One region of the Burkholderia sp. THE68 genome, then DNA from elsewhere that is predicted to be linked to it. Evidence: predicted binding sites of a transcription regulator. Region 1 holds the regulator's gene; each other region holds the start of a gene.
What was found. The regulator FliA, encoded in region 1, starts transcription of late flagellar genes. The targets are predictions, from matches to a motif close to CTAAAGTTTNNNNNNNNNNNGCCGNTA.
Positions count from the first base shown of each region.

Region 2: motA (flagellar motor stator protein MotA) is a predicted target of FliA. The motif match lies at 7,042-7,068, and genes of this name have one in related genera.
Region 3: BTHE68_RS09325 (DUF4088 family protein) is a predicted target of FliA. The motif match lies at 7,568-7,594, and genes of this name have one in related genera.

Region 1 is NZ_AP022315.1:2,698,563-2,708,131, forward strand. Features, by position in the region: gene BTHE68_RS12835 (c-type cytochrome) at 1-597, opposite strand, end outside; tRNA gene BTHE68_RS12840 (tRNA-Arg) at 911-986, shown strand; gene BTHE68_RS12845 (Rieske 2Fe-2S domain-containing protein) at 1,008-2,003, opposite strand; gene BTHE68_RS12850 (GGDEF domain-containing protein) at 2,207-3,301, shown strand; gene BTHE68_RS12855 (RNA polymerase sigma factor FliA) at 3,303-4,034, opposite strand; gene BTHE68_RS12860 (MinD/ParA family ATP-binding protein) at 4,053-4,970, opposite strand; gene flhF (flagellar biosynthesis GTPase FlhF) at 4,963-6,750, opposite strand; gene BTHE68_RS12870 (thiamine pyrophosphate-binding protein) at 7,061-8,749, shown strand; gene BTHE68_RS12875 (PepSY domain-containing protein) at 8,828-9,091, shown strand; gene BTHE68_RS12880 (cytochrome b/b6 domain-containing protein) at 9,112-9,569, shown strand, end outside.
Region 2 is NZ_AP022316.1:529,613-539,181, forward strand. Features, by position in the region: gene BTHE68_RS15950 (efflux RND transporter permease subunit) at 1-2,180, opposite strand, end outside; gene BTHE68_RS15955 (DUF4148 domain-containing protein) at 2,559-2,825, opposite strand; gene BTHE68_RS15960 (Nramp family divalent metal transporter) at 3,093-4,424, shown strand; gene motB (flagellar motor protein MotB) at 5,076-6,056, opposite strand; gene motA (flagellar motor stator protein MotA) at 6,075-6,947, opposite strand; gene BTHE68_RS15975 (helix-turn-helix domain-containing protein) at 7,205-8,023, shown strand; gene BTHE68_RS15980 (hypothetical protein) at 8,155-8,427, shown strand; gene BTHE68_RS15985 (hypothetical protein) at 8,514-8,681, opposite strand; gene BTHE68_RS15990 (MFS transporter) at 8,753-9,569, opposite strand, start outside.
Region 3 is NZ_AP022315.1:1,955,060-1,964,628, forward strand. Features, by position in the region: gene pncB (nicotinate phosphoribosyltransferase) at 1-39, opposite strand, end outside; gene fdxA (ferredoxin FdxA) at 337-660, shown strand; tRNA gene BTHE68_RS09275 (tRNA-Asn) at 777-852, shown strand; tRNA gene BTHE68_RS09280 (tRNA-Asn) at 933-1,008, shown strand; gene BTHE68_RS09285 (LutC/YkgG family protein) at 1,095-1,679, opposite strand; gene BTHE68_RS09290 (lactate utilization protein B) at 1,676-3,067, opposite strand; gene BTHE68_RS09295 ((Fe-S)-binding protein) at 3,064-3,807, opposite strand; gene BTHE68_RS09300 (FadR/GntR family transcriptional regulator) at 3,933-4,679, shown strand; gene BTHE68_RS09305 (CreA family protein) at 4,963-5,439, shown strand; gene BTHE68_RS09310 (helix-turn-helix transcriptional regulator) at 5,513-6,334, shown strand; gene BTHE68_RS09315 (AzlC family ABC transporter permease) at 6,431-7,195, shown strand; gene BTHE68_RS09320 (AzlD domain-containing protein) at 7,192-7,515, shown strand; gene BTHE68_RS09325 (DUF4088 family protein) at 7,682-8,446, shown strand; gene BTHE68_RS09330 (ATP-dependent helicase) at 8,468-9,569, opposite strand, start outside.

The DNA of each region.
Region 1 (9,569 bases):
CGCTGCGACGGCCGCAGCCGCTTGAGCGTTCTCGTTGGCGCTCGCGCCTGCCGGGGCCGCTGCCGCACCCGGCGCGCTCGCGCTTGCCGCCGCGCCCGAAGCGGGTTGAGCCGGCTCCGCCAGTTTGCCGCCGCTGCCGTTCGCCATGTAGACGACCGCGCGCGCGATTTCGAAGTCGCTGTAATCGTCGGGATTGGTGCCGCCGCGCGCGGGCATGGCGCCTTTGCCGTTGAGCGCGTTGTGCAGGAGCGTGTCGTAACCTTCGCCGATGCGCGCCGCCCACGCGCCAGCATCGCCAAACTTGGGCGCGCCGGCCGTGCCCGTTGCGTGACAGGCCGAGCACACGGCCTTGAAGACTTCCTCGCCGGATTTGTAGACGCGCGGCGCGTTGGCGTCGCGGACATCGACCTGCGCGGCGGGCGCGATGCGTTCCTTCACCGATTGCTCGATGTCCGTGCCCGCGCCGACACGCGTCGAGTTGTTCACGTACACCGCGAGCAGGATGATGATGGCGACCGGGATGCCGAATCCCGCGATGATCGCGGCGATGAGTTGGCCGGGCGTCTTGATCGGGGCTCCGTGGGGTGCTTCGCTCATGCTTGTCTCGTCTCCCGTTTTTTGGTGTGAGTCGGTTCAGTGACAGCGTGACAGCTACCGCATTGCGCTTGGGCGCGCCTTGGGGAAAGGCACGGTCGATTATAGACGGAACGCTTAACTGTCGGCGCGGGGTGGCGGACGCAGTGGAGCGGGCGTTTACCCGAATCGTGTGATGCTTGCGGCGATGTTTAGCGCGATGCGTCCGTCCCCATGCGATGGACGAAGTCACGGAAAACAGGTATCCTCTCGGATTCGCATGGGCCTTGCAGCCGCCTTTCGGTGTGCTTCTTTCTTCGCAAGGCATCCCTCCGATGCGCCCGTAGCTCAATGGATAGAGTACTGCCCTCCGAAGGCAGGGGTTGCTGGTTCGATCCCAGCCGGGCGCGCCAAATCTTCTCCCTGACGCGCGATCATTCTGCGGCCGCTCCCGCGATCACCGTCCCCCATCCAAACCCCATCCCCGCCAGCCACCGTCTGTAAGCCACCGCCATCCGATCACATCGCTGATGCAACTCCGCATCCAGATCGAGCGGCAGACGCTGCGGCCATTGCGACTCCACGATCGGCGTGTCCTGCATCAGGATCTCCATATTGAAGTCGTAAAGCTCCTGGTCGCTGTGCGTCGAATCATCCTCGTGAATGGAAACGAGCCACGCGCGCGTTTCCGTCTGCGTCACCGGCGACGCCGCCAGCATGATGTGCAACGCGCCCTGCCCGCCCGACGCCATCTTCGTGAGACTCGCGATCAACGGCCGCTTCACGCGATACACATAGTCGATCATCGCGCCGCCGCCTTGTCCCGGAATGCCCGCGGGCTGCCAGTATCGACATTGCCGCGCTTCGAGTCCTCCATCGGCAGTCTGCACGACGTCGTAATCCGGCACTTCCGTATGCGCCTCTTCGCCCAGAATCCCGGCATGCACGAACGAGAAGTGCGCCATATCCAGAAAGTTCTCGACCACGCGCGGCGCCGATGACCTCACCGTCTGCGGCGCAAGATTGATGCGCCGGCCGCCCGCGATCTCGGCTTCGGGAAAGAAATCGAGCGCATGCGCGGGCTCGCCGAAGCACATCCACACGACGCCATACTTCTCTTCGCTGGCGAAGGTCGTCGCGCACGCACGCTTCGATGGACGCAACGACGGATTCGATGGAATCCGCAAACACTGCCCTTCGATGTCATAACGCCAGCCGTGATACGGACACACGATCTGATCGCGCATCACGTGTCCGAGCGACAACTGCGCGCCGCGATGCGGACAGTAATCGCGCCACACATGCGCCGCGCCGATACTGTCGCGCCACACGACGATGCGCTCATCGGCAACGATGAACCCGCGCGCGCCGCCGTCGGGCACGTCCTCGCTATTGCAGATCGGCAGCCATTCGCCTGCCAGGGAAAGCATTCCTTCGCTCATCGCAGTGAATCAGAAATAGAAGTCCGAAAGCCGTTCTTACACGAAACACAGCGTCTTCGCAAAACGTTGCAAAATAGCGGATCGCTCGCTCGGTGCAACTCGATGCCACTCCACTCAACCGATGCCATGCGACGGGGCCGCAGGTCATAACAGCAAGATAAAAGCAAGAAATCACCACCCAGGGGTTCAGTATGGAGCAGGCGCATCAACCGGCACGCCGGGCTTATGCCTTCGCATGGTCCGAGCACCGGAATCCCGAACGCGAGCAGGCCACGCTGCGGGTCTGGATGGGAGCGGCGGTTCTTCTGGCCTACGGCATTTTTACCTGGCTCCGCCCGTCGCACGATGCATTGCTGGTCGCACGCATCGTCGCACTCTATGTGTCCTACGGCGCGGTTACGCTGCTGATCGTCAGCCGCATGGCGTCTCCTTCGGAGAAGCGTCTCACCGTCACGACCATCGCCGATCAATCGATTCTCGGGCTCGCGCTCGCCGCGGGCGGCGCCATCGCGCTGCCGCTCATCTGGGTGATCTTCTGGTTTCTGATCGGCTCGGGATGCCGTTACGGCAAGCGCACGCTCGCCGTTTCGTGCACGACGGCGCTCGTCATCGTCGTGGCGCTGGGAATCTGGCAGCCGTGGTGGCACGCGAATCTGCCCGCCGCGATCGGTCTAGGGCTGAGCGTGCTGGGCGCATCGGTTTATCTGAGCGTGCTCGTCGACCGGCTCGGCAGCGCGAATCGCGATCTCGCGCGTCAGGCATCGACTGATCCGCTCACAGGTCTATCCAACCGATACGCGCTCGAACATATCGTCGATCGCGCGATGAACGCACGCGAAACCGATGGCAATCAAGCCACCGCGCTCCTGCTCATTGATCTCGATGGCTTCAAGGAAGTCAACGACACCTACGGCCACGCCGTCGGCGACATGCTGCTGCAATCGTTCGCGCAATCGCTCGAAAAGCGCATGCGCAAGACGGACACCATCGCGCGACTGGGCGGCGACGAGTTCGTCGTGCTCGCGCATCACGTGCGCGACCGGGCGGCCGTGCTCGCAGTGGCCGACAGCATCCACTCCGTGCTGAACGCGCTCACGTCGGTGCAGGAGCGGCCGGTGTCGGTGTCGGCGAGCATCGGCGCTTGTCTGCTTTCCTGTGCGACGGCCGCGCATCAGTCCGGCATGACCGCCGTGCTGCGCGCCGCCGACCGCGCGATGTACCGCGCCAAAAGTCTCGGCGAAGGCAAAACCGTCTTCGCCGAGACGCGGGACTTCGAAACGAACTGAATCAGGCCTCGACGCTCGTCCACGCCTGCTCGCGCAGCTTCACGCGCAGACGGGCGACCGCCTGGCTGTGCAACTGGCACACGCGCGACTCGCTCACTTCCATCACCGCGCCGATTTCGCGCAGGTTCAGACCGCGTTCGTAGTAGAGGCTCATCAGGAGCTTCTCGCGCTCGGGCAGCTTGTCGATCGCTTCGATCAGCGCACCGCGCAGACTGTCGTCGAGCAGCGCGGACAACGGGTCCGAACGGTCGACGCAGTAGCGGTCGAGGAACGGTTCGTCGTCGGCGGAGCGGTCGAAGTCTTCGTAGTAGATCAGCTGGCTGCCGTGCAAATCCTGAAGCATCGACTGATACTCGGGAAGCGGCAAGTTCATGTGCTCCGCGATCTCCGTCTCGCTCGCGGAGCGGCCGAGGTTCTGCTCGACCTTGTGCACCGCCGATTCCACTTCGCGCGAGGTCTTGCGCATGCTGCGCGGCAGCCAGTCATTGGCACGCAGCTCATCGAGCATCGCGCCGCGAATGCGCTGGCTCGCATACGTTTCGAATTGCGCGCCCTGATCTTCCTTGTAGCGGCTCGCCGCGTCCATCAGGCCGATCATGCCGGCCTGGATGAGATCGTCGAGATCGACGCTCGCCGGCATCTTGGCGACGAGCTGAAGCCCCAGCCGGCGAACGAGCGGTGCATATTTCGTCAGCACGTCGGACTGTGAGAGTTTGCCTTGGGCGTTATACATCCTGGTCACCTATCTTGATCACATCGACGCCGTGCTGCTCATTGCAAAGTCGTGAAGCGCAACCGCACGATGCGTCGCCTCCCGCCCGCCCTGTTCAGAGTCGCCAACCGGAATTCGCGCGTCTGCCTGGCCGTCCGCCGCGCGCATATAAGGCGCGGGGCGCATCGGCCAGTGGAGGAGCTCCGCCGCTATCGCGCGGTAGTCGCGCGCCGCGGCCGTGGCCGGGAACGCTTCGACTGCGCAGCGTGAGAGATCCTTCGCCCGAGCGACGCGCGCATCCTCGGACACATACCCTGCCTGCACGAGCGACACGGCCAGATACCGGCTCGCGACGCCCGACAGGTTGTCGAACGCGACCGCCGCGTCGGCCGGGTTCTGCACGTGATTGATGAGCACGCGGAACTGGCCGATCGCATGGGCGTAGTGCAGACGCTTCATGCACGCATACGCCTCGGTGATCGCCGACGCGGCCACCCGCGTCACGATGAGAAAGTCATGCGCCTGCGCCGCGAGGCTCGACAGCGCGCCGTGGCGGTCCAGTTGCGCATCGATCAGCACGATGTCCGCCGGACCATCGAGCAATGCGCGGCACTGGGCGGCATCGTGGCTGATGCGCTCGTCGCGCGGTGCTGCGATCAGCGAGAAGCCGAACGGCGTGCGCTCGACGACATCCGCGAGCGCGCGGCGGCCGGACATCGCCGCGGCGAGCGCGCCTCGGTCGGACAGGCCCAGCATGCGGCTCACCGATGCCGAATCGCGATGCTCGTCGATCACGAGCACGTCCTTGCCATGCACGGACAGCGCCGCGCCGAGATTCACCACCGCCGACGAGCAGCCGATGCCCGCCGGACCGCCCGCGACCGCCACCACGCGCGAACCGGCACGCGTGAGGAGCCGTCGCAGACCTTCCGCCTGGTCGAGCACGAGCTTATCCAAAGTGCACCCCATGCATTTCGGTCGTGGCGCGCGCCGACAAAGCGGACAGCAGCGCCGGCACTTCTTCGTCGTGCGGCACGAACGGCGAGCCGTCGCGCGGAATGCAGAACGCGCTCTTGATGAGAAACCGCTTGGTCGCGACGTACAGGTTCTCCGGCACCTTCTGGCCGGTCGATACGTAATGCACGGGCAGCTTGTAGCGGATCACCGTATCGAGCACGCCGCCGAGATTGGTCGCCTCGTCCAGCTTGGTGAGGATGCAGCCCGCGAGCGGCGGCTGATCCGGCGCGCTCTTGTATGCCTGCACGACTTCGTTGAGCGTGTCGCCGTGGCTGGTCGCGTTGAGCAGCAGGATGCGCTGCACCGGTTGACCCGCGCCGCACAGCATCGCGATCTGGTCCGAAACCATGCGATCGCGCTGGCTCATGCCGATCGTGTCGATCAGCACGATATGTTTGTTGCGCAGCTCGGACAGCGCGAGCTGCAGGTCGGCGGCGTCTTTCACCGCGTGGACCGAGACGCCGAGAATCTTGCCGAAGATGCGCAGTTGCTCGTGCGCGCCGATCCGGTAGCTGTCGGTCGTGAGCAGCGCGACCTTGCTCGCGCCGAAGCGCATCACGCAGCGCGCCGCGAGCTTCGCGGTGGTCGTCGTCTTGCCGACGCCCGTCGGGCCCATCAGCGCGAACACGCCGCCGCGCTCCATCAGCGCGTCTTCGCTGTCCATCACCGGAATATTCGTTTCGAGCACCTGCTGCACCCATTCGAGCGCGCCTTCCACGCTTTCCATCTCCGGCATGTTGTCGACCACCATGCGGACGAGCTGCGCGGAAAAGCCTGCTGCGAAGAGACGCTTGGTCAGCGCGCCGCCCGTCGCGTTGCGACGCTGGCGCTCGCCCCAGAGCAAGCCGGAGAAGTGCTCTTCCATCATCGAGCGCATCGACGACAGCTCGTTCATCACTGTTTCGTTGACCACCTGTTCCATGCGCGCGCGGATCGCTTCGGTCACGACCGCAGCCGCGTTCGCGGGCAAACCTTCGAAAGCGCCTTCCGGCGTGGCGGGCGCGGCGTTCGTGGCCGGTGCTTCGGCGTGCGGCGCGCTCGCGTTGATCTTCTGCGCGGCGCGACGCGCGGCGACTTGCGCGGCTTCGCGCGCCCAGTCGGGCGTTTCGACCTTCGATTGCACCGGCGCCTGAACTTCGGGCGCACGAGTCGCCGGCGCTTGCTGGCGCAATGCGTACTTGCCCGTTTCCGGCGTCTTTTCGGCGCGCGTTTCCTGCCGCGCTACCGGCACCGGCACGCCCATGCCACGCGCAATGGCGGCGGACGCCGAGAGCGGACGGTTCGACGGCATCGTCGCCTGCTGCGCGATCCGCTTCGCGTGCTCGATCAGCCAGGGATTCGAATCGGCCATCGTGCGCGGCGCTTCGTCGTCGGCTTCTTGTTCGTGCGTGAGCGCGTCTTCATCGTCGGCGTCGGTGTTCGCGCCGAAGACCGAGGAAAACACGTCGCCGCTCGCGTAAGGATTCGCGGCGGCTTGCCTGGCCGGCAGCGCGGCCGCCGCAGCAGCCAGCGCGGCGCGCGACGTGCCCGACGAGCGCACGGCCTGCTCATTCGCGGCGGGCGAGATCGACGCGATATCGCTGTCCGCGACGCCGACGATCTCGACGGAGCCATCATCCAGCGTGCGATTGGACAGCACCACGGCATCGGGTCCGAGCGCTTCACGAACCTGGCGCAGTGCGTCGCGGCTGTTCGCGCCGATGAATTTACGAATGTTCAAACTTGCCCCCGATGAGGTGAGACTGCGATCTTTAGCCAGCGGGCTCACTCGATTCATTGCGATGCCCGCTTTTCAGTGAGGCCATTATTGCGAACTTCGCCTTTTGCCCATCGCTGGATAAAGGGTGAGAAAAAGGGGTATTTCGGCTGATGGGAATACGGCGTCCGGCGTGAAAGCTCGCGCGCGCCGGAAAAAGATTCCGCTTCGCCGCTGTTCGAACACTTGCCCGACGGCGTAAGCTTTAGGGCATTTCGCTCACCGTCCGGCGCGCGTTCCGGCCGCATCGGATATTCAAAGGAGACTTCTTCGCATGGCGTCTGCTGTCCCTTCCGAAGGTCGAACCACCGGCGCGCGTCTCGTCGTCGATGCGTTCGTGCATCACGGCGTCGAGCGCGTGTTCTGCGTGCCCGGCGAGAGCTTTCTGGCCGTGCTCGATTCCCTGCACGATGAAACCTCGCAAATTCAGACGATCGTCTGCCGCCACGAAGCGGGCGCGGCGAACATGGCCGAGGCGGTCGGCAAGCTGACGGGCAAACCGGGCATCGCGATCGTGACGCGCGGGCCGGGCGCGACGCACGCGTCGATCGGCGTGCACACCGCGTTTCAGGATTCGACGCCGATGATCCTGCTGATCGGCCAATGCGCGCGCGATCACATGGACCGCGAGGCGTTTCAGGAGATCGACTACCGGCGCATGTTCGGGCAGATGGCGAAATGGGTCGCGCAGATCGACGATCCGCGCCGCGTGCCGGAATATCTGAGCCACGCGTTTCACACGGCGACCTCGGGCCGTCCGGGTCCGGTCGTGCTCGCGCTACCGGAAGACATGCTGACCGAAGCGGTCGACGCGGCGCCGCCCGCGCCGCCGTATCAGCGCGTGGCCGCGTCGCCTTCGGCGGCGCAGATCGAACGCCTGCGCGCGTTGCTCGCGAACGCGAAGAAGCCGTTCGTCATCGCGGGCGGCAGCGGCTGGAACACGCAGGCGACGCAGGATTTCGCGCGCTTCGTCGAACAGTGGCAATTGCCGGTGGGCTGCGCGTTCCGCTATCAGGACACGCTGAACAACGAGCATCCGAACTACGCGGGCGATGTCGGTCTCGGCATCAACCCCGCGCTCGCCGCGCGCGTGCGCGACGCCGACGTGCTTTTCGTGCTCGGCCCGCGCATGGGCGAATCGACGACGGGCGGCTACACGCTGCTCGACATCCCGAAGACGAAGCAGACGCTCATCCACGTCCATCAGGGCGCGGAGGAACTGGGGCGCGTGTACAGCGCGGATCTGCCGATCGTCTCGGGCATGCCGGAAATCGCGTCGATGCTGGCCGCGCTGGAAGCGCCGTCCGATGTCGCGTGGAAGGGCGAAGCCGAGGCCGCGCACGCCGCGTATCTGGAATGGCGCACACCGCGCCCGATGCTCGGCAATGTTCAGCTCGGCGACGTCATGCGTCAGCTCGCGGAGACGATTCCCGCCGATTCGATCCTCACCAACGGCGCGGGCAATTACGCGACGTGGCTGCATCGGCACTATTCGTATCGGCATTTCCGTTCGCAGGTCGCGCCGACGAGCGGTGCGATGGGCTACGGCGTGCCCGCCGCGATCGCCGCAAAGTCGCTCTATCCGGAGCGCACCGTGATTGCGTTCGCGGGCGACGGCTGCTTCATGATGTCGAGCCACGAACTCGCCACGGCGATGCAGTATCGGCTGGCGGTGATTTTCATCGTCGTGAACAACGCGCAGTTCGGCACGATCCGGATGCATCAGGAGCGGCACTATCCGCATCGCGTGCATGGCACGGGGCTAACGAATCCCGACTTCGTCGCGTATGCGCGCGCATTCGGGGCGCACGGCGAGCTGGTCGAGACGACCGATCAGTTCATGCCCGCGTTCGAACGCGCGGTCGGTTCGGGTTTGCCCGCAGTGATCGAAATTCGCATCCCGCAGGATCAGAGCACGCCGGGCGCGACACTCGAACAAATTCGCCAGCAAGGCCAGCGCTAAGGGACAAACTTTCAATCTTCTTGCAGCACGCTCCCGGTGGCAGTAGAGTAGCCAGTTCGAAAACACTGGGAGTTAGCGATGCTTAAGATTCTGGCTTTGTCGTTGGCAATGGGTTTGTCGGGCGCGGCGTTCGCGAAGGCCGACTGCACGGCGCATCCCAAGAGCGAGTGGATCAAGGAGTCGGACGCCAAGGCGCAACTCGAAGCGCAGGGCTACAAGATCAAGAAATTCAAGGTCGATGGAAACTGCTACGAGATCTACGGCCACGACAAGAACGGCAAGAAGGTCGAGATCTATTACGACACGAAGACGCTTGCCGTCGTGAAGTCGGAAGTCGAATAAGCGTGACGCCCGTGGCTCGCGTGAGAGTGTGGGACGCGTGGGTGCGAGTCACGCATTGGGCGGTCGCGGGCATCGTCGTGTGGAATCTGTTCGGGCCGACGGATTCCATGCATCGTCTGCTTGGGTATGTCGCGGCGGGGTTCGTGGTCGCGCGCGTCGTGTGGGGCTTCGTCGGGTCGCGGCATGCGCGCTTCTCGGCGTGGTGGCCAACACGTCCGCATCTCGTTGAATATCTGCGCTCGCTTGCGTCAGGCAAGCCGATGCATCACGTCTCGCACAATCCGCTCGGCGGGTTGATGGCGCTCGTTCTATGGTTTCTGATTCTCGCGCTCGCGGTGTCGGGCTGGATCATGCGCCTCGATGCATTCTGGGGCCAGGAATGGCCGCAGGAGATTCACGCGTGGCTCTCGGTCGCGGTCGAGGTGTGTGTTTGCGTGCATGTCGCGGCGGCTGTGCTGATGAGCGTGTGGACGCGGGA
Region 2 (9,569 bases), on a different replicon from region 1:
GCGGGCTCGTCGAGTTTTTGCTGGATGTGCGTATCGACATTGCCGGGAATCATGCGGATCTGCTTCATCAGCTTGCTCGCGACTTCGAAGTTCGCCTGCGCGTTCTGTCCTTGAATCTGCACGTCGATGGCGGCGGGCAGGCCGAAGTTCAGGATCTGCGTGACGATGTCCGCGGGCTGAAAGAAGAACTCGACGCCGGGAAAGCGGTGCGGCAGCAGCGCGCGCAATTCATCGATGTAGGTCTGCGTCGGTGCGTGATCGGGTTTCAGCGCGACCTGTATCTCGCCATCGAGCGTGCCGATCGTGCCTGCGTTGCTGTACGAAAGGTTGATGCCGCTATAAGGAAGGCCGAGGTTATCGAGTATGGTCGCGAGCTCGTCTTGCGGCACGATCTGGCGCACCACCTTTTCGACTTGATCAGCCAGACGCGCGGTTTCCTCGATGCGCGTGCCGGTCGGCGCACGCATGTGCAGGCGAATATCGCCCGCATCGACGCTCGGAAAGAAGTCTTCGCCGAGCACGAACACGAGCGCGGTCGAGAGCACACAGAAGCCGAGAAAGAGCGACGCGAACAGACGCCTTCTCACGAGCAGCGTCGAAAGAATGACGATATACGCGCCGCGCATGCGTTCGAAACCACGATCGAAACGGCGATGCAGCCGCATGAAAACATTCGGCTTCGACTTCGCGTTGGGCGCGTGCGCGTGGCCCATCAAGAGCATCGCGAGCGTGGGAACGAGCGTGCGAGAAAGAACGTACGACGCGATCATCGCGAACACGACGGCTTCCGCGAGCGGCACGAACAGGAACTTGGCGACGCCGGTGAGAAAGAACATCGGCACGAAGACGATGCAGATGCATAGCGTCGAAACGAGTGCGGGCACCGCGATTTCGCCCGCGCCTTCCAGAATCGCATCGTGCAGATTCGTGCCCATGTGCAGATGGCGCTCGATGTTTTCGATCGTCACCGTCGCGTCGTCGACGAGAATGCCGACCGCCAGCGCGAGCCCGCCCAGCGTCATGATGTTGATGGTCTGCCCGAGCGCATGCAGCACGATCAGCGACGACAGAATCGAGAGCGGAATCGATATTGCAATGATGCAGGTGCTGCGCCAGTTGCCGAGAAAGAGCAGGATCATCGCGGCGGTGAGCGCGGCGGCGATCAGCGCTTCGCGCACCACGCCCTGCACGGCGGCCTTCACGAACACGGACTGATCGAAGAGCGCGCTGATCTTCAGGTCCGGCGGCAGCGAGGCGCGCGCCTGCGGCAAGATATCCTGCAACGTGTTGACGATGGAAAGCGTCGAGGAGTTACCGTTTTTCAGCACGGATATCAGCACGCCGCGATGACCGTCCTGTCGCACGATGTTGGTCTGTGGCGAGAAGCCGTCGCGCACGTGCGCCACTTCGCGCAGGTAAGTGGTCGCGCCGTTGATCGTGCGTACCGGGATGTCGTTCAGACCCGCGACCGTCGCGGGCGAACCGTTCATGTTGATCGTGTATTCCTTCGGGCCGATCTTGGCGGTGCCGGTCGGCAGGATCAGGTTCTGCGCGTTGACGGCCTGCACGACATCGGTCGGCGTGAGGCCCTTGGCGAGCAGCGCGCGCGTATCTAGATCGACCGAGATGAGGCGCGTCTTGCCGCCATACGGGTAGGGCACCGCCGCGCCGGGAATCGTCACGAGTTGCGGACGCAGGAAGTTGAGGGCGGTGTCGTTCAGATCCTGTTCGGATTGCTTCGGGCTCGACAGGCCGAGCTGGATCACCGGAATGCTCGACGCCGAATAGCTGATGACGAGCGGCGGCGTCGCGCCCGGCGGCATCTGCTTCAACTGCGCCTGCTCGACAGCGACGGTTTGCGCGATGGCGGTCTGGATGTTCGCCGTCGGTTGCAGAAAGAGCTTGATGATCGCGATGCCGGGCAGAGACTGCGACTCGATGTGCTCGATGTTGTTCACGGTCGTCGTGAGGCTGCGCTCGTTGACCGACGTGATGCGATTGGCCATGTCCTGCGCGGACAGTCCCGTGTAATTCCAGATGATGCTGACGACGGGAATATCGATTTCGGGAAGCACGTCCACTGGCGTCGTCAAGAGGACGAAAGGCGTCGCCAGCAGAATCATGATGGCCATCACGATGAACGTATAAGGCCGCTTAAGCGCAACGTTGACTATCCACATTGAGTCGTTCGGAAGATGCTTGGGAAGGGCGCTGCAAGAGAAGCGGGTGCGGCGCGCGAGACGCAATGACGGAACGAGGCGGGCGATTCGCCATCAGTGTCGCTATGGTAGTGGCCGGGTACCAACGACAATATGGCTTGAATATGGCGCGTCTGTCAGATTAGGCGATTTGAAAGCAAGCTTGCGAAAGCACGTGGTCAGGACCGCGTGCTTGTGTCACTGAAACCGGGAATAGCGCGGCTTCAGTGCGAGTAACTCTGTGCGTCGGGTACTTGCGACGGACGCGCTGGCGCGAAATGAGGAGAGGGTGAGCGAGACGGCGCGGGATCGTTCGCAGCCGGCGGTAGCCGCGCGTATCTCGATGAAGCGAAGGACCGGTTATTGGGCGTTCTGCGTGGCCGGTTGACCGGAAGCGGACGAGCCATCGGACGACGATCCATAGGCGGTCGATGATTGCACCTTCGCTTCTGCAGCCTGGATGTTGTCCGGATAGAACGCATCGCGCTCGGACGGGTTATAGCCGGCTTGTTCGACGCGCTGGAGGTCCGCTTTGACCTGGGCGCGCGTGAGGCCTTCGGATTGTGCAAACGCGGCCAGCGGTGCGGCGGCGAGTGCGATGACGGCGATGCGTGTGACTAGTTTCATGGCGTACTCCTCAAGCGAGTGAAGGATGAACGCGGCGTGCGGGTTGCGCGATGTGCAGCGTCGGCACGCTTACCACAGCCACCACTGGATTCTATTCGTCGGACCGTGACGAGATGCTGGCGATCAGATGGCGTTATGGTCAGATTGGAGCGTCTGCTGAATCAGCTGTGAAAGCTCGTCGACGGGCATCTGTCATCGCGGACAGCCGGTGATAGACTCGCCCGCGTGAGACGGTTTGTAAGCCTTTCAAAATCAGGAACCGATAAATTGCCGTTCAAACTGCCGACCACTGCCACCGCGCCGTTCTGCCCGTCCGAAGTCAAGGGCTCGGTCGCCATCGCGCCAGGCGCGCCGCTCTGGAAGAAGCTTCTGCAGTTTGCCGGCCCCGGCTTGCTCATCTCCATTGGTTATATGGACCCGGGCAACTGGGCGACGGATATCGAAGCCGGATCGCGATATGGCTATGGCCTGCTCTTTGTCGTCGTGCTGTCGAGCCTTGCGGCGATGGTGCTGCAATGTCTGTCGATGCGACTCGGCATCGTCACGGGGAAGGATCTCGCGCAGTTATCGCGTGAGCGTTATGCGAAACCGGTCGCGAATGTGCAATGGATGCTCGCGGAGTTATCGATCATCGCGTGCGATCTTGCGGAAGTATTGGGCGGCGCGCTTGCGTTTCATTTGCTGTTCGGGGTGTCGCTGATCTGGGGCGTGGTGCTCACCGCGTTCGATACGCTGATCGTGCTTGGCCTGAAGGGCAAGAATTTCCGCGATCTCGAAGCGATCATGCTCGGGCTCATCGCGACGATCGGTGTGGGGTATATCGTCGAACTCGTGCTCGTGAAGCCGCATTGGCCTTCGGTTGCGGCGGGGCTCGTGCCTTCGATTCACGCATTGAGCGATCGGGAGCCGCTCTATCTCGCGATCGGGATTCTCGGCGCGACCGTGATGCCGCATAACCTGTATCTGCATTCGTCGATCGTGCAGACGCGGGTCGTGAATCGTGATGCGAAGAGCCTTGCGTCGGCGATCAGTCTTTCGCGGATCGATACGATCGTTTCGCTCGTTCTGGCGCTGTTGATCAACGCGGCGATTCTGATTCTTGCTGCGTCCGCGTTTCATGCGACGGGGCATACGCAAGTCACCGAGATCGAGGATGCCTATAAGCTGCTTGCGCCGATCGTCGGGACGGGACTGGCGGCGGTGCTTTTCGCGGTGACGTTGTTTGCGTCAGGCCAAAGCTCGACGTTCACCGGGACCATTGCGGGGCAGGTGATCATGGAAGGCTTTCTGCGGTTGAAGATTCCGTGTTATCAGCGGCGGTTCATTACGCGGGGGCTCGCACTCGTGCCGGCGTTGATCGGGGTGTATGTGTTGGGGAATGGGGCGGTTGGTAAGTTGCTCGTGGCGAGTCAGGTGGTTCTGAGTCTGCAACTGCCGTTTGCGCTTTATCCACTGATTCGGATGACGAATGATCGTGGGTTGATGGGGGTGTTTGCTAACACGCTGTTTATGCGAATCGTCGTTTGGGCGCTCTTTGCGGTGATCAGTGCGGCGAATGTCTGGCTGGTGGTGCAGACGGTTGCTGAATGGCTTGGGTGAATGCCGTGGCGCTCGGGTGTTGTCGCTGGATCCTGTATTCGTGTCGGTCTATTGGCGTTGCCCCTGTGCGGGGCGGCAGTCACTTTCTTTGCTGCTGCAAAGAAAGTAACCAAAGAAAGCAGCTCGATACGCCCGCGGTCACACGCAATTTGGCCACTATTCTCGTTGTTCGTGGGCTCAGTAGCGAGTGCCCTCAAAGGCTATCTCGGGCTTGGACCGCGCACGGTCTGACAAGCTAGTCGTTTGAGCGCGCTGGTTCAGCACGAAACAGTTCCGGCACAGCGCTGCGCGCTGCCGTTGGGTATGCAAGCGAAACAGACGAGAAAAAGGATACGCAGAAGCGCACGCAGACCCGATGTACCCATCGGCCGCGAAGCGGGACGGATCTATTTGGTGCTGAACCAGCCACGCGTGTGGTGCGAAGCGGCAGACCGTGCGCGGTCCAAGCCCGATGTGGCCTACGAGGGCACTCGCTACTGCTGTGCCAAGACTGATCGCCTGTGCCGCGGCCGGCATGAAGTGCTTTGGATGGGGAAAGCTGCTTTCTTTGCCTACTTTCTTTGCAGCAGCAAAGAAAGTAGGTGCCGCCCCGCACAGGGGCAACGCTAATAGACCGACACGTTGTTGGGATCCGGCGACAAACAAAACCCCCTACTTCACGACAGCAACCGGCACATTAGACCTGGCCGCCACGGCCGCAGGAATAGCACCATCGACAGGCTGCGTCTGATCCACCGTCGTGCGCCCGCCATCACGAAAGAACGCCTGCTCGGCGGCCTTATTGAGCACGAGAATACTGATACGCCGATTGGTCGGCTCATCGACGACATCCTTATTGAGCGGCAGCACATCAGAAAGCCCCCGCACCTGCAGCACCTTGCTTTCCTTCATGCCCCCGGCAACCAGCGCCCGCCGCGCCGCATTCGCGCGCTCACTCGACAGTTCCCAGTTCGAATACCCGGCCTGATTGCCTGAATAGGGCACAGCATCCGTATGCCCCGCAATCGACACGCGATTGTCGACATCGTTCAACGATGCGCCGATGTTGGTCAGAATCGTCGTCACATAGCCTTCGAGCTTCGAGCTACCCGAAGCGAACATCGGCCGCTTGAGTGAATCGACGATCTCGATGCGCAATCCCTCGCTGGTGATCGCAATACGAATCTGATCCTTGAACGCGCGCAATGCCGGCATCTGTTCGATCAACGCCATCAGCTTCTGCTTGAGTTGCTGCAACTTCTGCAAGTCATCCATCGCCACCGCCGCGCGCGCGATCGATTGCGGTACCGGTTGCGTCTGAGTCTTGTTGCCTTCGCCCGGACGCGTGCTCGACAAATCCTTGCCGCCGCCCGTGATGACACTGGTATGCGCCGACGCACCGCCATCGTTGCCGAACAACGCGGAGAGCGGCGTGTTGAAGTACTGCTCGATGCCTTCCTTGTCGTACTTCGACGTCGATCCGAGCAGCCACATCAGCAGAAAGAACGCCATCATCGCGGTGACGAAGTCGGCGTAGGCGATCTTCCATGCGCCGCCGTGATGACCGTGCCCGTGCGCCTTCTTCTTGCGCTTCACGACGACGGTAGGCGCAAGCACCGACTGCAGCGGATCGCGTGATGGTTTCTCAGCCATGATGTCTATGTCGTGAAGTTACGAAGCCGCCTTCGGCATCTTGGTCGCGCGCACCGCGTCGTCGAGTTCCTTGAAGCTCGGACGATCGGCGGTGAAGAGCACCTTGCGGCCGAACTCGACGGCCACCGTCGGCGCATAGCCGTTCATCGATGCAAGCAGCACGGACTTCACGCACTGGAACGGTTTCGCTTCGGCGACGCCCTTCGCGTTGAGCAGGTCGGCGAGCGGGCCGATAAAGCCATACGCCAGCAAAATGCCGAGGAACGTGCCGACCAGCGCGCCCGCGATCATCTCGCCGAGCACCGCGGGCGCGGCGCCGACCGAGCCCATCGTGTGCACCACGCCCATCACCGCCGCGACGATACCGAACGCCGGCAGGCCATCGGCCATCTTCTGGATCGCGTTCGCGGCGACCGAGCTTTCGGCATGATGCGTCTCCAGCTCTTCGTCCATCAGATCCTGCATTTCGAGCGCGTTGACATTGCCCGCCGACATCATGCGCAGATAGTCGACGATGAAATCGAGCAGATGATGATCGGCCATCACGTGCTCGTACTTCTGAAAGAGCGGGCTGGATTCGGGCGCGTCGACATCGGCTTCGAGCGCCATCATTCCTTCCTTGCGCGCCTTCTGCAGCAGTTCATAGAGCAGCGCGATCAACGCGACATACTTTTCCTTCGTATAGCCGCCGCCCTTGAAGGCCTTCGGGACCGATTGCAGCGTTTTCTTCAGCGTCGCGGTCGGGTTCGATACGACGAACGCGCCGATCGCCGCGCCGAAAATACACAGCAGCTCGAACGGCTGCACGAGCGCGGCAAGGTGGCCGCCGACGCCGATGAAGCTTCCGATCACCGAGCCGATGACCAGGACCCATCCGATGATGACAAACATGATTTCTCCGCCAATGTCCGGGCGTCGCGGGCCGTGCGTGCTCGGGATTGAGGCGCGCACGGCTCGCGACGCATTGTTCGCTTGTTGTGTGGCTTATCGGCTTTTAATGCCCGGACATTAGGGTGACGCGCGCAACTTTTTCTGCGCAAATGTTTGCGCAGTAAATCTTACGGTCGTTCGTCGTGGGCGGAACGGTCCTGGAGCGCTTACGTCGCAGGTAATGGATTGTGCGCGTGCGCTTCGATAACATCGCTCGCATGAACTCGACTCTTGCGCATACCATCGCTCAAACCACCGTCGGCACGCTGCTGCGCGACTGGCGCCAGCGCAGACGCATGAGCCAGCTCGATCTCGCGGGCGTGGCGGATGTCTCCACCCGCCATCTGAGCTTCGTCGAATCGGGCCGCTCGCTGCCGAGCCGCGAGATGCTGATGCGCCTCGCCGAGCAGCTCGATGTGCCGCTGCGCGAGCGCAATACGCTGCTCGTCGCGGCGGGTTATGCGCCGCTGTATCGCGAGCGTGGGCTTGCTGATCCGCAACTCGCGGCGGCGCGCCGCGCGGTCGATCTGGTGTTGAAGGGCCACGAGCCGTTTCCCGCGCTCGCGGTCGGTCGTCACTGGACCATGATCGCGGCCAACGCGGCTTTCGCGCCGCTCGTCGCATCGGCGGATGCGGAACTGCTCGCGCCGCCAGTGAACGTGCTGCGCCTGTCGATGCATCCGCGAGGGCTCGCGAACGCCATCGATAACTGGCACGAGTGGCGCGCGCATCTGCTCGCGCGGCTGCGTCGGCAGATCGAGGTGTCGGGCGATGCGACGCTCGTCGCGCTGCTCGCGGAACTCGACGCGTATCCCGCGCCTGCGCATGCCGGGCACGCGTCGCGCGGGGAAACCGATCCGGTCGTCGTGCCTCTGCGCATGCGCACGCAACACGGCGTGCTGTCGTTCTTCAGCACGACGACGGTTTTCGGCACACCGGTCGATATCACGTTGTCCGAACTCGCGATCGAAGCATTTTTTCCCGCCGACGACGCCACTGCCGCCATCCTTCGCGAACTCGAGGATGCGAGACGTTGAGCTTGCGTCGCTGCCCACATGCTTACAGAATTGAACCTGGCGCACGCGCGTGAATCAATCAGACAGCGGGCCGCGCGCGAAAGCGTGCGTGGCCTGTGTCAGCTTTTGTCCAACCAACGCGGAAGACAGCGATGATTCAAACATTCGAGCAAGTGATAGGCGGGCAAAAGATGCAGTTCTGCGCGAGCATCGCGGAAGGCGGTGGACCGGCGCGCGTCATCATCAGCCGCGCGGATTCGGCGGAGTCGCTGGTGATCGTCGAGGCCGACGGCATCATCGCCGCGATCAAGGCGGAAGTGGAAGCGCCCAGTACGCTCGTCGCCGATGCCGTGCGCAAGGCGCAGCAGGAAGCGCTGATCGAGCGCGCGCTGGAAACCGGCACGGTGCAGACGACGAGCCTGTAGACGGACGCTGCGCCGGACTTACCACGAAAAATGCCCGCGCGGCCAGGACGGTCGCGCGGGCATTGCTTTGTGCGTCGCTCGATGACTTACATGCGTGGCTCGCCATTCTTCGGATCGGCGGGCACCATCGGCGTCGCGGAATCCGGGCCGTCGGGCATGTCCGGGTCGTCGGGGTTGGGCGCGGCGTCCGGGTCGAGCAGCTTGTCCGGGTCCGGTTCGAGCGGCTCCTCGGGGGAGCGGGGCATCGTCGACATGGTGTTCTCCTCAACGGTTCGATGGGCAGGGCGCTTCGCCTGAGACTCGCAACGGCCGTTCCCGCTGCCGTTCAACCTTCATTCGGCTTTGTCCGGCATCGCGCCGCGTCCGGACTTGCGCCTGGTGGATTGCTCACCTGACGCGCGATCAGTGCCGCGCACAGCAACAGCGCGACCGATACGCCCGCCGACCAGCGCACCGCGTCGACGATGTGATCCGCGCTTGCCGCGCCGTCGCCGTGAGCCGCGAGCGCGCCGAACGCGGCGACGCCGATCGCGCCCGCCGCCTGCCGCGCGGTGTTGAGCACCGCCGAGGCCGTGCCCGCGCGCTGCGGATCGACGGTGCCGAGCAACGCGGTCGTCATCGCCGGGACCGCGAGGCCCATGCCCGATGGAATCAGCAGGAACGGCACGAGCAGCGCGGCGGTGGGCGTGCTCGCATCGACGAAGGCAAGCGCGGCGAAACCGGCGGCGTCGAGCAGCGCGCCAAAAATCATCGGGCCACGCGAGCCGAAGCGCGCGACGACGGGACCGCTTGCCAGATTCGAGATCAGGAAGCCGCCCGTGAGCGGCAGAAACGCGAGGCCGGTTTGCAGGGGCGTGTGGCCGAGCACGCGCTGCAAATACAGGCTCAGAACGAAGACCATTCCATAGTAGGTGAGATTCACGCCGATACCGAAGACGACCGCCGCGCTGAACGTGCGCTCGGAGAAGAGGGTGAGCGGCAGCATCGGCGCGGGGCTTTTGCGCTCGATCGCGATGAACGCGCCGCCCGCCGCCAGCGCCAGAGCGAGGCCGCCGAAGACGAGTGGATGCGTCGGTCCGAGCGGACGCAGTTCGATCACCGCACCGACCAGGGCCGCCAGCGCGACGATCGCGAGCGCCTGG
Region 3 (9,569 bases), 740 kb from region 1:
CTTGTAGAGGTCGGTGTCGAGCAGCGAATTGATGATCATGGTTCTGACTGGAACATCTACGCGAATTGACCGCGCGCTTTGCCTCGTGCCTTGGGCTCGCGCGCGCCTTCATGCCTTTGGGGCCATGTTACCCGAATGCGCGCAATGGCATGACCCATGCCTCACCCTTTTACGAAGCCGCGCATACATACATCACGAATCGATATAAAGGGGGCGCCGTGTGGCTCGCGCCCGCTTTTATCGTTACGCTACAATATGCGTTTCGGCACGCGCACCTCCCGGCCCATGTCGCCGCCCAGGGCGCCGCCCCCACGAATTCCGCATGCAGGAGCCTGAATGACTCACGTTGTGACCGAAAGCTGCATCAAGTGCAAGTACACCGATTGCGTGGACGTGTGCCCGGTGGATTGCTTCCGCGAAGGTCCCAACTTTCTCGCGATCGATCCGGACGAGTGCATCGACTGCGCCGTCTGCGTGGCCGAGTGCCCGGTCAATGCAATCTACGCAGAAGAAGATGTGCCCGGCGACCAGCAGCACTTCACCGAGCTGAACGCCGACCTCGCGCGTAACTGGCCGAGCATCACGAAGACGAAGGGCTCGCTGCCCGAAGCGGACGAGTTCAAGGACGTGAAGGACAAGCTGAATCTGCTCGAGCGTTGATTCTGGCTGTCGCATTGCGCTTCGTTACGGTTTGCAAAAAATGCTTATCGAATGAAGATTGAGCGTTGACACGGTAATCGTGGCCCCCTATAATTTCGTTTCTCTGCTGTAGATGTTCCCCGATAGCTCAGTCGGTAGAGCGCCGGACTGTTAATCCGTAGGTCCCTGGTTCGAGCCCAGGTCGGGGAGCCAAAAAAACTCCAGCAAGTCGGTTTCAAAAGAACCCAGTCAATCGGCTGGGTTTTTTATCTCAGTTGCAGATGTGTAGTTGTTCCCCGATAGCTCAGTCGGTAGAGCGCCGGACTGTTAATCCGTAGGTCCCTGGTTCGAGCCCAGGTCGGGGAGCCAAAAGCTTCATTAAAAAGCCCAGTCACGCGACTGGGCTTTTTGTTTTTGCGCTTCATACTCCACGTCAATCATCTGCTTAAAAGCAATCAACCCGCTAGCCACACGACAGTCAACGAGCGCACGCCCTGCGCGCCGCGGATCAGCACGCCTTCGATATCCGCCGTCGCGGACGGTCCCGTCACGAGCACCGCATAGCGCGCCGATTTGAAATCGGGCCGTCGATACACCTGCTGCAAGCCCTCGACGAGCAGCGCCGGATCGAGCAGCACGACGAGATGCTGCGACAGATAGCCGACCGAGTTCACGACGTACTCTTGCTCGCTGAACCACACCGAGCCGGTTTCAGCGACGCCGAAGCGCCCTCGCACGACGCCCACATCGACATCCTGTAGCGACGCCGGCACGGTATCGGGCGCGAGCGGCCGCGTGCCGTCGACGCCAGGCACCGCCGAGGCGATCACCTTCGCATCCGGGAAACGCGCAGCCAGCAACGCGTTCACGTCGTTCAGGCTGGCAGCGTCGACGCAGGTACCGCCCATCGCGGTGAGCGCCGCCGTGAAACGCGACTTCAGATCGCCTTCGGGCGCCGGAAAGAGCGGCACGTCGGGGCGCGGGCGCGATGCGGGCTGCGCCGCGCGGATCTTCGACAGAAAAGCGTCGCGAGTCGTCATTTCTCAGTCTTCCGGTTCTTCTTGTACCACTCGTGAAAAGTCTCGGCGGGCGCTTCGGGCAGGTCGCGCTGACGTCCCCAGATATTGAGCGGGTTGTACAGCACGAAGTTGGGCAGACGCTTCAACGCGCCGCCGAGCGATGCGACCGTCGCGCGATAAAGCGTCGGACTCGCGAGCAGTCGCCCCGCCATCTTCAGGACTTCCTGCTTCACGAACGGCACTTCGTGCTTCTCCGCGATCACCTCGCGCCACTTGTAGATCTGCTCGTGGATGTTCACCTTCACGGGACAGACGTTCGTGCAACTGCCGTTCATCGTCGATGCAAACGGCAGCGCGCTGTAGCGCTTCAGATCGTGGGTCGGATTGATGATCGCGCCGATCGGCCCCGAATACGTGCCGCCATAGGACAGCCCGCCGCTGCGCCGATACACCGGACAGGTATTCATGCACGCGCCGCAGCGGATGCATTTGAGCGAATACCAGAAGTCGTCCATCGCGAGTCGCTCGGAGCGGCCGTTGTCGACGAGGATGTAGTGCATCTCCGTGCCCGGACGCGGCGCGCGAAAGTGCGACGTGTATTGCGTGATCGGCGAGCCGAGCGCGCTGCGCGACAGCATGCGTACGAACACGCCGAGATCGGCGATCGTCGGAATGATCTTTTCGATGCCGATCGACGCGATATGCAGCGGCGGCACGTTCGCGGAAAGATCAGCGTTGCCTTCGTTCGTGCACACGACGACTGTGCCCGTCTCCGCCACCGCGAAGTTGCAGCCGGTCATGCCCGCCGTTTTCTCGCGCACGAAGTACGGCCGCGTGTTCATGCGCTGGCTTTCGGCGAGATAGTGGATGTCGCTGTTCTTCGGATCTGTGCCGATGGTCTTGCCGAAAAGCTCCGCCACATCCGCGCGCAGCTTGTGCACCGCCGGCACGACCATATGGCTCGGGTCCTGATGATCGAGCTGCTGGATGCGTTCGCCGAGATCGGTTTCCATCACCGTGATGCCGCGCGGTTCGAGATAGTCGCGCATGTAGCACTCGTCGGTGAGCATCGACTTGCTCTTCACGAGCGACGTCATGCCGCGCTCGCTCATCAGCGTGTAGACGAGTTGGTTGTGCTCCTGCGCGTTGGCCGCGAAATGCACGACGACGCCGTTCTTCTCTGCCTGATCGATGAACTGCGCGATGTAATCGGCGAGATTGGACAGCGTATGTTCCTTGATGCCCGATGCGAGATCGCGCATCGTCTCCCATTCGGGAATGCCGTGCGCCTGCGCGTCGCGCTTGCTGCGCAGGTCCCACAGACGCTTGTCGTGGAACGCGACGTGATCCGTCTTTTGCAGGAACGCCCCGGCCGCTTTCGCGTGATCGATCCGAACGGTTTTGCTCATGCGCGTGCTCCGTTCAAGACCTGCGCGATATGGATGAACTTCGCCTCGGCTTTCATGCGCTCCGCGCAGCCCTGCTGATGCATGAGACACGACATGTCGCCCGACACGATGTACTCCGCACCCGCGCCGACATGATCGCGCACCTTGTCCTGCCCCATTCGCACGGAGACGGCCGCCTCGGTGACCGAGAACGTCCCGCCGAAGCCGCAGCACTCGTCGGGGCGCGCGGGCGTGACGAACTCGATGCCCTTCACGCCTTCGAGCAACGCGCGTGGCTTCGAAAACGGCGTACCGGCGACTTCCGAGTTCGATGTCTCGCGCAGATGCCGCACCGCGCTGCAACTGTTGTGCAGCCCGATCCTGTGCGGAAACTCGGCCCATGGAAATTCGCGCACCTTCAGCACGTCGTGGAGGAATTCGACGAGTTCATAGGTATTGCGACGCACTTTCTGCACCGCGCTCGTCTGCTCGATCGCGGTGAAATGCTCGCGCACGTGATGCGTGCAACTCGCTGACGGACCGACCACGTAGTCGTAATCGGCGAAATTGCGGGCGAACACGCGCTCGGCGCCGGCGGCGTCCTTGTGCGCGCCGCTATTGGCCATCGGCTGGCCGCAACAGGTCTGATCCTGCGGATAGTCGACGTCCACGCCGAGCCGTTCCAGCAACTCCAGCGTGGCGATGCCGACCTGCGGATAAAACGCGTCGATGAAACAGGGAACGAACAGGGCAACTTTCATGAGGTCCGATCGTGGGGTAAGCGATTATCTTTGGTAAGCTTGGTCTGACCAAGACTTTAATGAGATGCTCGTTTCGTGTCAAACTCGGACAATCCCAGGCCTTCATTCTGCATTTACATCGAACGATGACTTTTCAGCCCGTCCAGGCGCATTCCTATGCCCGCGTGCGCCTCTCCGATGTGGTGTCGGGACAGATTCGCGAACTCATCTCGAACGGCACGCTGCTGCCCGGCCAGCGCCTGCCCGCCGAGCGCGATCTGGCCGAGCAACTGAACGTGTCGCGCCCGTCGCTGCGCGAGGCGCTCATCCGGCTCGAATCCGACGGCTTCATCCGCCCGGCCGGACGCGGCGGGTTTGTCGTGTCGGATGTGACGGCGCCGCTGGTGTCGCGCCCGCTCGCGGCCCTGCTCGAACAGCAACCAGACGCGAGCGCCGACGTGCTGGAACTGCGGCACGGCCTGGAAACCCTCTCCACTGCCTACGCCGCCGAGCGCGCCACCGAAGCCGACCTCGCGCGCATCGCTGCCGCGTTCGACGCGTTGCAGATCGCCGTCGCTGAAAAAAGCACGCGTATCGCCGAAAAGGATGCGGCGTTCCATCTGGCGATCGCGGACGCGACGCACAACGTCGCGCTCACACACGTGATGCACGGACTCAACGAACTGGTCCGCGAGTCGATGCTCACGTCCCACCGCCTCGTCGACTACGACGACGAAGTCGAAGCGAACCTGCTCGCGCAACATCGCGCGATCTTCGATGCGATCGTCGCGCGTGATCCGGCACGGGCGCGCGAGTGCGCGGGCGCCCATCTCGACTACGTTCGCACGCTGTATCACGACCGTCCGGCGAAGAAGAGCCGTCTGATGGCATGACGAATCCGTAAACCCTTTGTAACTTTCGATAGGACAACACCTACACAGAATTCGGACGTGCACGGCTAACGTGCAGCGGACTTCCTCGCGATACTGAAGTCGTCGAAAACAACACGCGAAGGAGGACAACATGCCTTATCTGCTCGGATGGCTGCTCGGCGTACCGGTCGTGGTGCTGGTGATTCTTTATCTGATCTTTCATTGACCGGCAGCGCGGCGATGCATCAAAAGACCTAGGGCGTCGATACAATACGACGCCCTTTCTCTTTTCCGAAGGATGACGATGAAACGCTCCGTCCTCGCCCTCGCCGCATCGATTGCCACTCTCTTCGGCGCGGCGCTCGCGCACGCGGAGGAGATCGCCAGCGTCAACACGAATTTCCGTTTCACCGGTTCTGACCGCGTCAGCGTCGACGCTTACGACGATCCGCTCGTTCAGGGCGTCACCTGCTACGTGTCGCGGGCGCGCACCGGCGGCGTGAAAGGCACGCTGGGCATCGCGGAAGATCCGAGCGAGGCGTCGATCGCCTGCCGCCAGGTCGCTCCGATCAAGATCGCACAGCCGCTCAAGCAGAAGAGCGACGTGTTCTCCGCCAGCATGTCCTTCATCTTCAAAACGCTGCATGTGGTGCGTATCGTCGATGCGAAGCGCAACACGCTCGTCTATCTGACCTACAGCGACCGGATCGCGACCGGCAGCCCGAAGAACAGCGTGACGGCGGTGCCGGTGCCCGAAGGCACGACCATACCGGTGAAGTGACGTCCAACTGTCCGGCCTGCGGCGAAACAAAGTTGTAAACTGAGCGATTCCGCCCGTCTCAAAAATCGCAACGATGAACGCCGCCCGTTTCCGCAATGCCGCACGCTACTGGCGCTCGTCGCTCGTGCCCGACGCGGACATGGTGACGGCCGAATACTACGATCACGAATTCTCGCCGCATTGGCACGACGCCTACACGGTGCCCGTGATCGAAGCGGGCGCGGAGTGCTACGACTATCGTGGCGCGCATCACGTCGCCGAGGCCGGCTCGGTGCCGGTCATCAACCCTGGCGAAGTGCACACGGGCGCGCGCGCCGTCGATGCGGGCTGGCGCTATCGCGTGTTCTATCTGCCGGTGCCGTTCGTCGAGAATCTCGCGCGCGACATGTCGGGCCGGCCGGAGTCGTCGCCGTGGTTTCCGGTCGATATCGTTCGCGACGCCGATCTGGCGCGGCGTCTGGTCGTCGCGCATCGGCTGCTGGAAAACGGCGCCGATCCGCTCGCCGCGGAACTGGCCCTCGTCGATGCCGTGACGACGCTGCTTGGCCGCCACGCGCTGGCGCGCCCCGGCATCGCGCCGCTCGCGACCGACGCAAATCGCGTCGCGACGATGAAATCCCGCCTCGCCGACGATTTGCTCGAACCGGTCACGCTCGCCGAACTCGCGCAGACGGTCGGCCTTTCGACCTTCCACGCGGCGCGTCTCTTCACGCGCGAAACCGGTCTCGCGCCGCACGCGTGGCGCAACCAGATGCGGATCGTGCGCGCGTTGCCGGCGTTGCGCGCGGGCGCCTCCGTGACGGACGTCGCGGCGGCGAGCGGCTTCACCGATCAGAGCCATTTCACGCGTCATTTCAAACGCACGTTCGGCGTGCCGCCCGGCCGCTGGCGCTGAATGCGCGCGAAGGCAGGGAAAGCGCAGGGAAAGCGCAAGAACGTACAAGCATCCGGACCGGCGTCTTGCGTATCCTCGCTTCCATAGGAGGACATCTTGAAAGCAACACCCGCACAACCGTCCGGCCAGGCGCTACGTGAATTCGCCGCCGGCGCCCGCGACACCATCCCGATGATGATCGGCGCCGCGCCCTTCGGCGTGATCTTCGGCACGCTCGTCACCGCCAGTCCGCTCACGCTCTGGCACGGCCAGCTGATGTCGCTTGCCGTGTTCGCCGGCTCCGCGCAGTTCATCGCGGTGGGCCTGATCGCATCGCATGCGAGCTTCGCCGTCATCCTGGCGACGACCTTCGTCGTCAATCTGCGTCACGTGCTCTATTCGGCCACGCTCGCGCCCTATGTCGCGCATCTGCCGCGCCGCTGGCGCTGGGCGCTCGCCGGGACTCTCACCGACGAAGTTTTCGCGGTCGCCTACGCGCACTATCAGAAGCGCCCGCCCGGCGAGATCGGCCCGCATTACTTCTTCGGCTCGGGCGTCGCGATGTATTTGAACTGGCAGATGTGGACGCTCGCCGGCCTGCTGTTCGGCGCGGCGTTCCCCGGTTTGAAATCGCTCGGACTCGATTTTGCGATGGTCGCGACCTTCATCGCGATCATCGTGCCGCAACTGGTGGCCGTGCGCTTCATCGCGGCGGCGCTCGCTTCGGGTGTGCTGTCGTTCGCGTGGCAAGGCTGGCCGTACAAGCTCGGTCTGCTCGCGGCGGTGTTCGTGGGCGTGGCGGTCGGCATGGTGCTCACGCTGATGGAAAACCGGCCGCAGGCGAAACATCGCCTGAAGAACGCCAAGGAGCGCACGCAATGAACTACGTCGCATTGATCCTCGGCATGGCGGCGATCACTTTCGCCATCCGCGCCGCCGTGTTCGTGCTGGGCGAGCGCCTGCCCTTCCCGCCCGTCGTGCGTACCGCGCTCTCGTTCGTGCCGGTGACGGTGCTCACCGCGATCATCGTGCCGATGACAGTCTCGCCGCACGGCAACGGCGCCGAGATCACCTGGCGCAATCCGCAGCTCGTCGCGGCGATCGTCGCGGTGATCGTTTGCGTGCTCACGAAACGCCCGCTTTTGACGATTGCGGTGGCGCTCGCGGTGTTTTTCGCGTGGCAGTTCGCTGTGCTGCGCTGAGCCTTCTTCGGCGCTCACGTATCGATCGGCTTTCAAAAAGCTGCAAAGAAACCTCAAGTTCCCGGAAAGCGCGCCGTTATCAGAAACGAATGGACTCCGCCCTGAGAAGCGGCGCCGCCAGCATTTCCCGCCATCGGGCGACCGACCGGCGGAACCGGGAACCAACATGCGTCAAATCACCCTTTCGCTTCGCGACGAGACCATCGCTTCGCTGCAGCGCGACTTCGAAGCGTTTCTGCGCCTGTCGCTGAAGCTGGATCCACAATTCGTCACGCCGTCGTTCGAGGACTTCCTGCGCGCGAAGCTGCTCGACAACCACACGCCGCTCACCGAGCAGGCGGTGCAGCGCATGCTCACGCACGGCCAGTATGCGTGGGCGAAGCGCGCGCTCGACAAGGAATTTCCGGATGTCGTCGAAATCCTGATCCGTCAGGCGGCCGAACACGGTTTCGCGTTCGCGATCCGCGCCGACTGGACCGCCGAGGACCTCATCAAGGCGTCGCGCGAGTGGGCGACGGCGATCGTCACCGAAGCGAACGGCGATGTGTCGCAAGTGGACGTGCTTGCTTCGCAGATCAAGTCGGCGGCGGCGGACATTCGCGAAGTCGAGGAAAAGATGCAGACGCCCGCGTGGCGTCTCGCCGATTCGCTGCGCCAGCGCGCGTACGAAACCAAGATTTTGGTGGAAACGAGCGTCGGTTCGAACGCGCGGGAAAAGCTCGGCGAGCTGCGCGGCCTGCTGCGGCTCGGCATCGTTTACGGCTCGATTCCGAAGCAGGAAGCGCAACAGGTGCTGGAGTATCTGCGCTCGCTGCGGCCCGAGCTGTTCATCGAAGAGCCTTATGACGGCTTCACGCGTTTCGCCGCGTGGCTGCGCAGCATCTTCGCGCCGACGCCGCGCGCGCCGCGAACCACGCGCGCGCAGCGCTGAAGTGCTGAGGCGAGCTCCGCCCTACTCCCACATTCCCTTCAGGCGCGCCGCGATATCGATTTTCGCTTTCGCGGCCGCCGCCAGTCCCGCCGCCGTCGGTGCTGCGGGCGCGATCACCGGCGGCCACGCCGCCGCTTCGAAGTTCTGCATGAGATGCGGCGGGATGAAGCGTGTGCGTTGCGCCCACACGTGGCGGTCGCCCAGATGCGTCTGGTTGTGCACGTAGAAACGCTGCGGCGTAACGATGTGCAGATCTTCCTTCGCGCGCGTCATCGCGACGTATAAAAGACGCCGCTCCTCGTCGATTTCCTCGTCGCTGCCGGTGCCGAGATCGGACGGGATGCAACCGTCCACGCCGTTCAGCACGAACACGTTGCGCCATTCCTGGCCCTTCGCCGAATGGATGGTCGAGAGGATCAGATAGTCCTCGTCCAGCAGCGGCACGCCGGATTCGTCGCTGGTGGCGTCGGGCGGATCGAGCGTGAGTTCGGTGAGAAAGCGCTCGCGCGTCGGATACGTGGACGCGATGCTCTCCATCTGCAAAATATCGCCGATGCGGATCGCCGCGTCCTCGTGATTGCGTTCGAGGTGCGGCTCGTACCAGCGGCGGATCATTTCGAACTCGGCAGGCCAGCCCGACTCGCGCCCGCAGAGCTTCGCCATCAGGCCGACGAAGCGCGGCCAGTCCTCGCTGGCGCGGGCGGGCGCGGCGAACGATGCGATCGCGCCCGCAGCAACCGCATCCGGCGCGCTCACGCTATCCAGCAGACGCGCAGCGATGGCGGGCCCGATGCCCGGCAGCAATTGCGCGACGCGAAAGCCCGCCACGCGATCGCGCGGATTCTCGGCCCAGCGCAGCACCGAAAGCACGTCCTTCACATGGACGGAATCGAGAAACTTGAGACCGCCGAACTTCACGAACGGAATATTGCGCCGCGTGAGTTCGATTTCGAGCGTCGCGCTGTGATGCGCGGCGCGAAACAGCACCGCCTGCGACTTGAGCCTCATGCCCGACTCGCGCGCCTCCAGCACTTTCTCGACGACATAGCGCGCCTGATCCGCTTCGTCGGCGACGGACACGACGCGCGGCTTTTGCGCCGATGCCTTGTCGGTCCAGAGATTC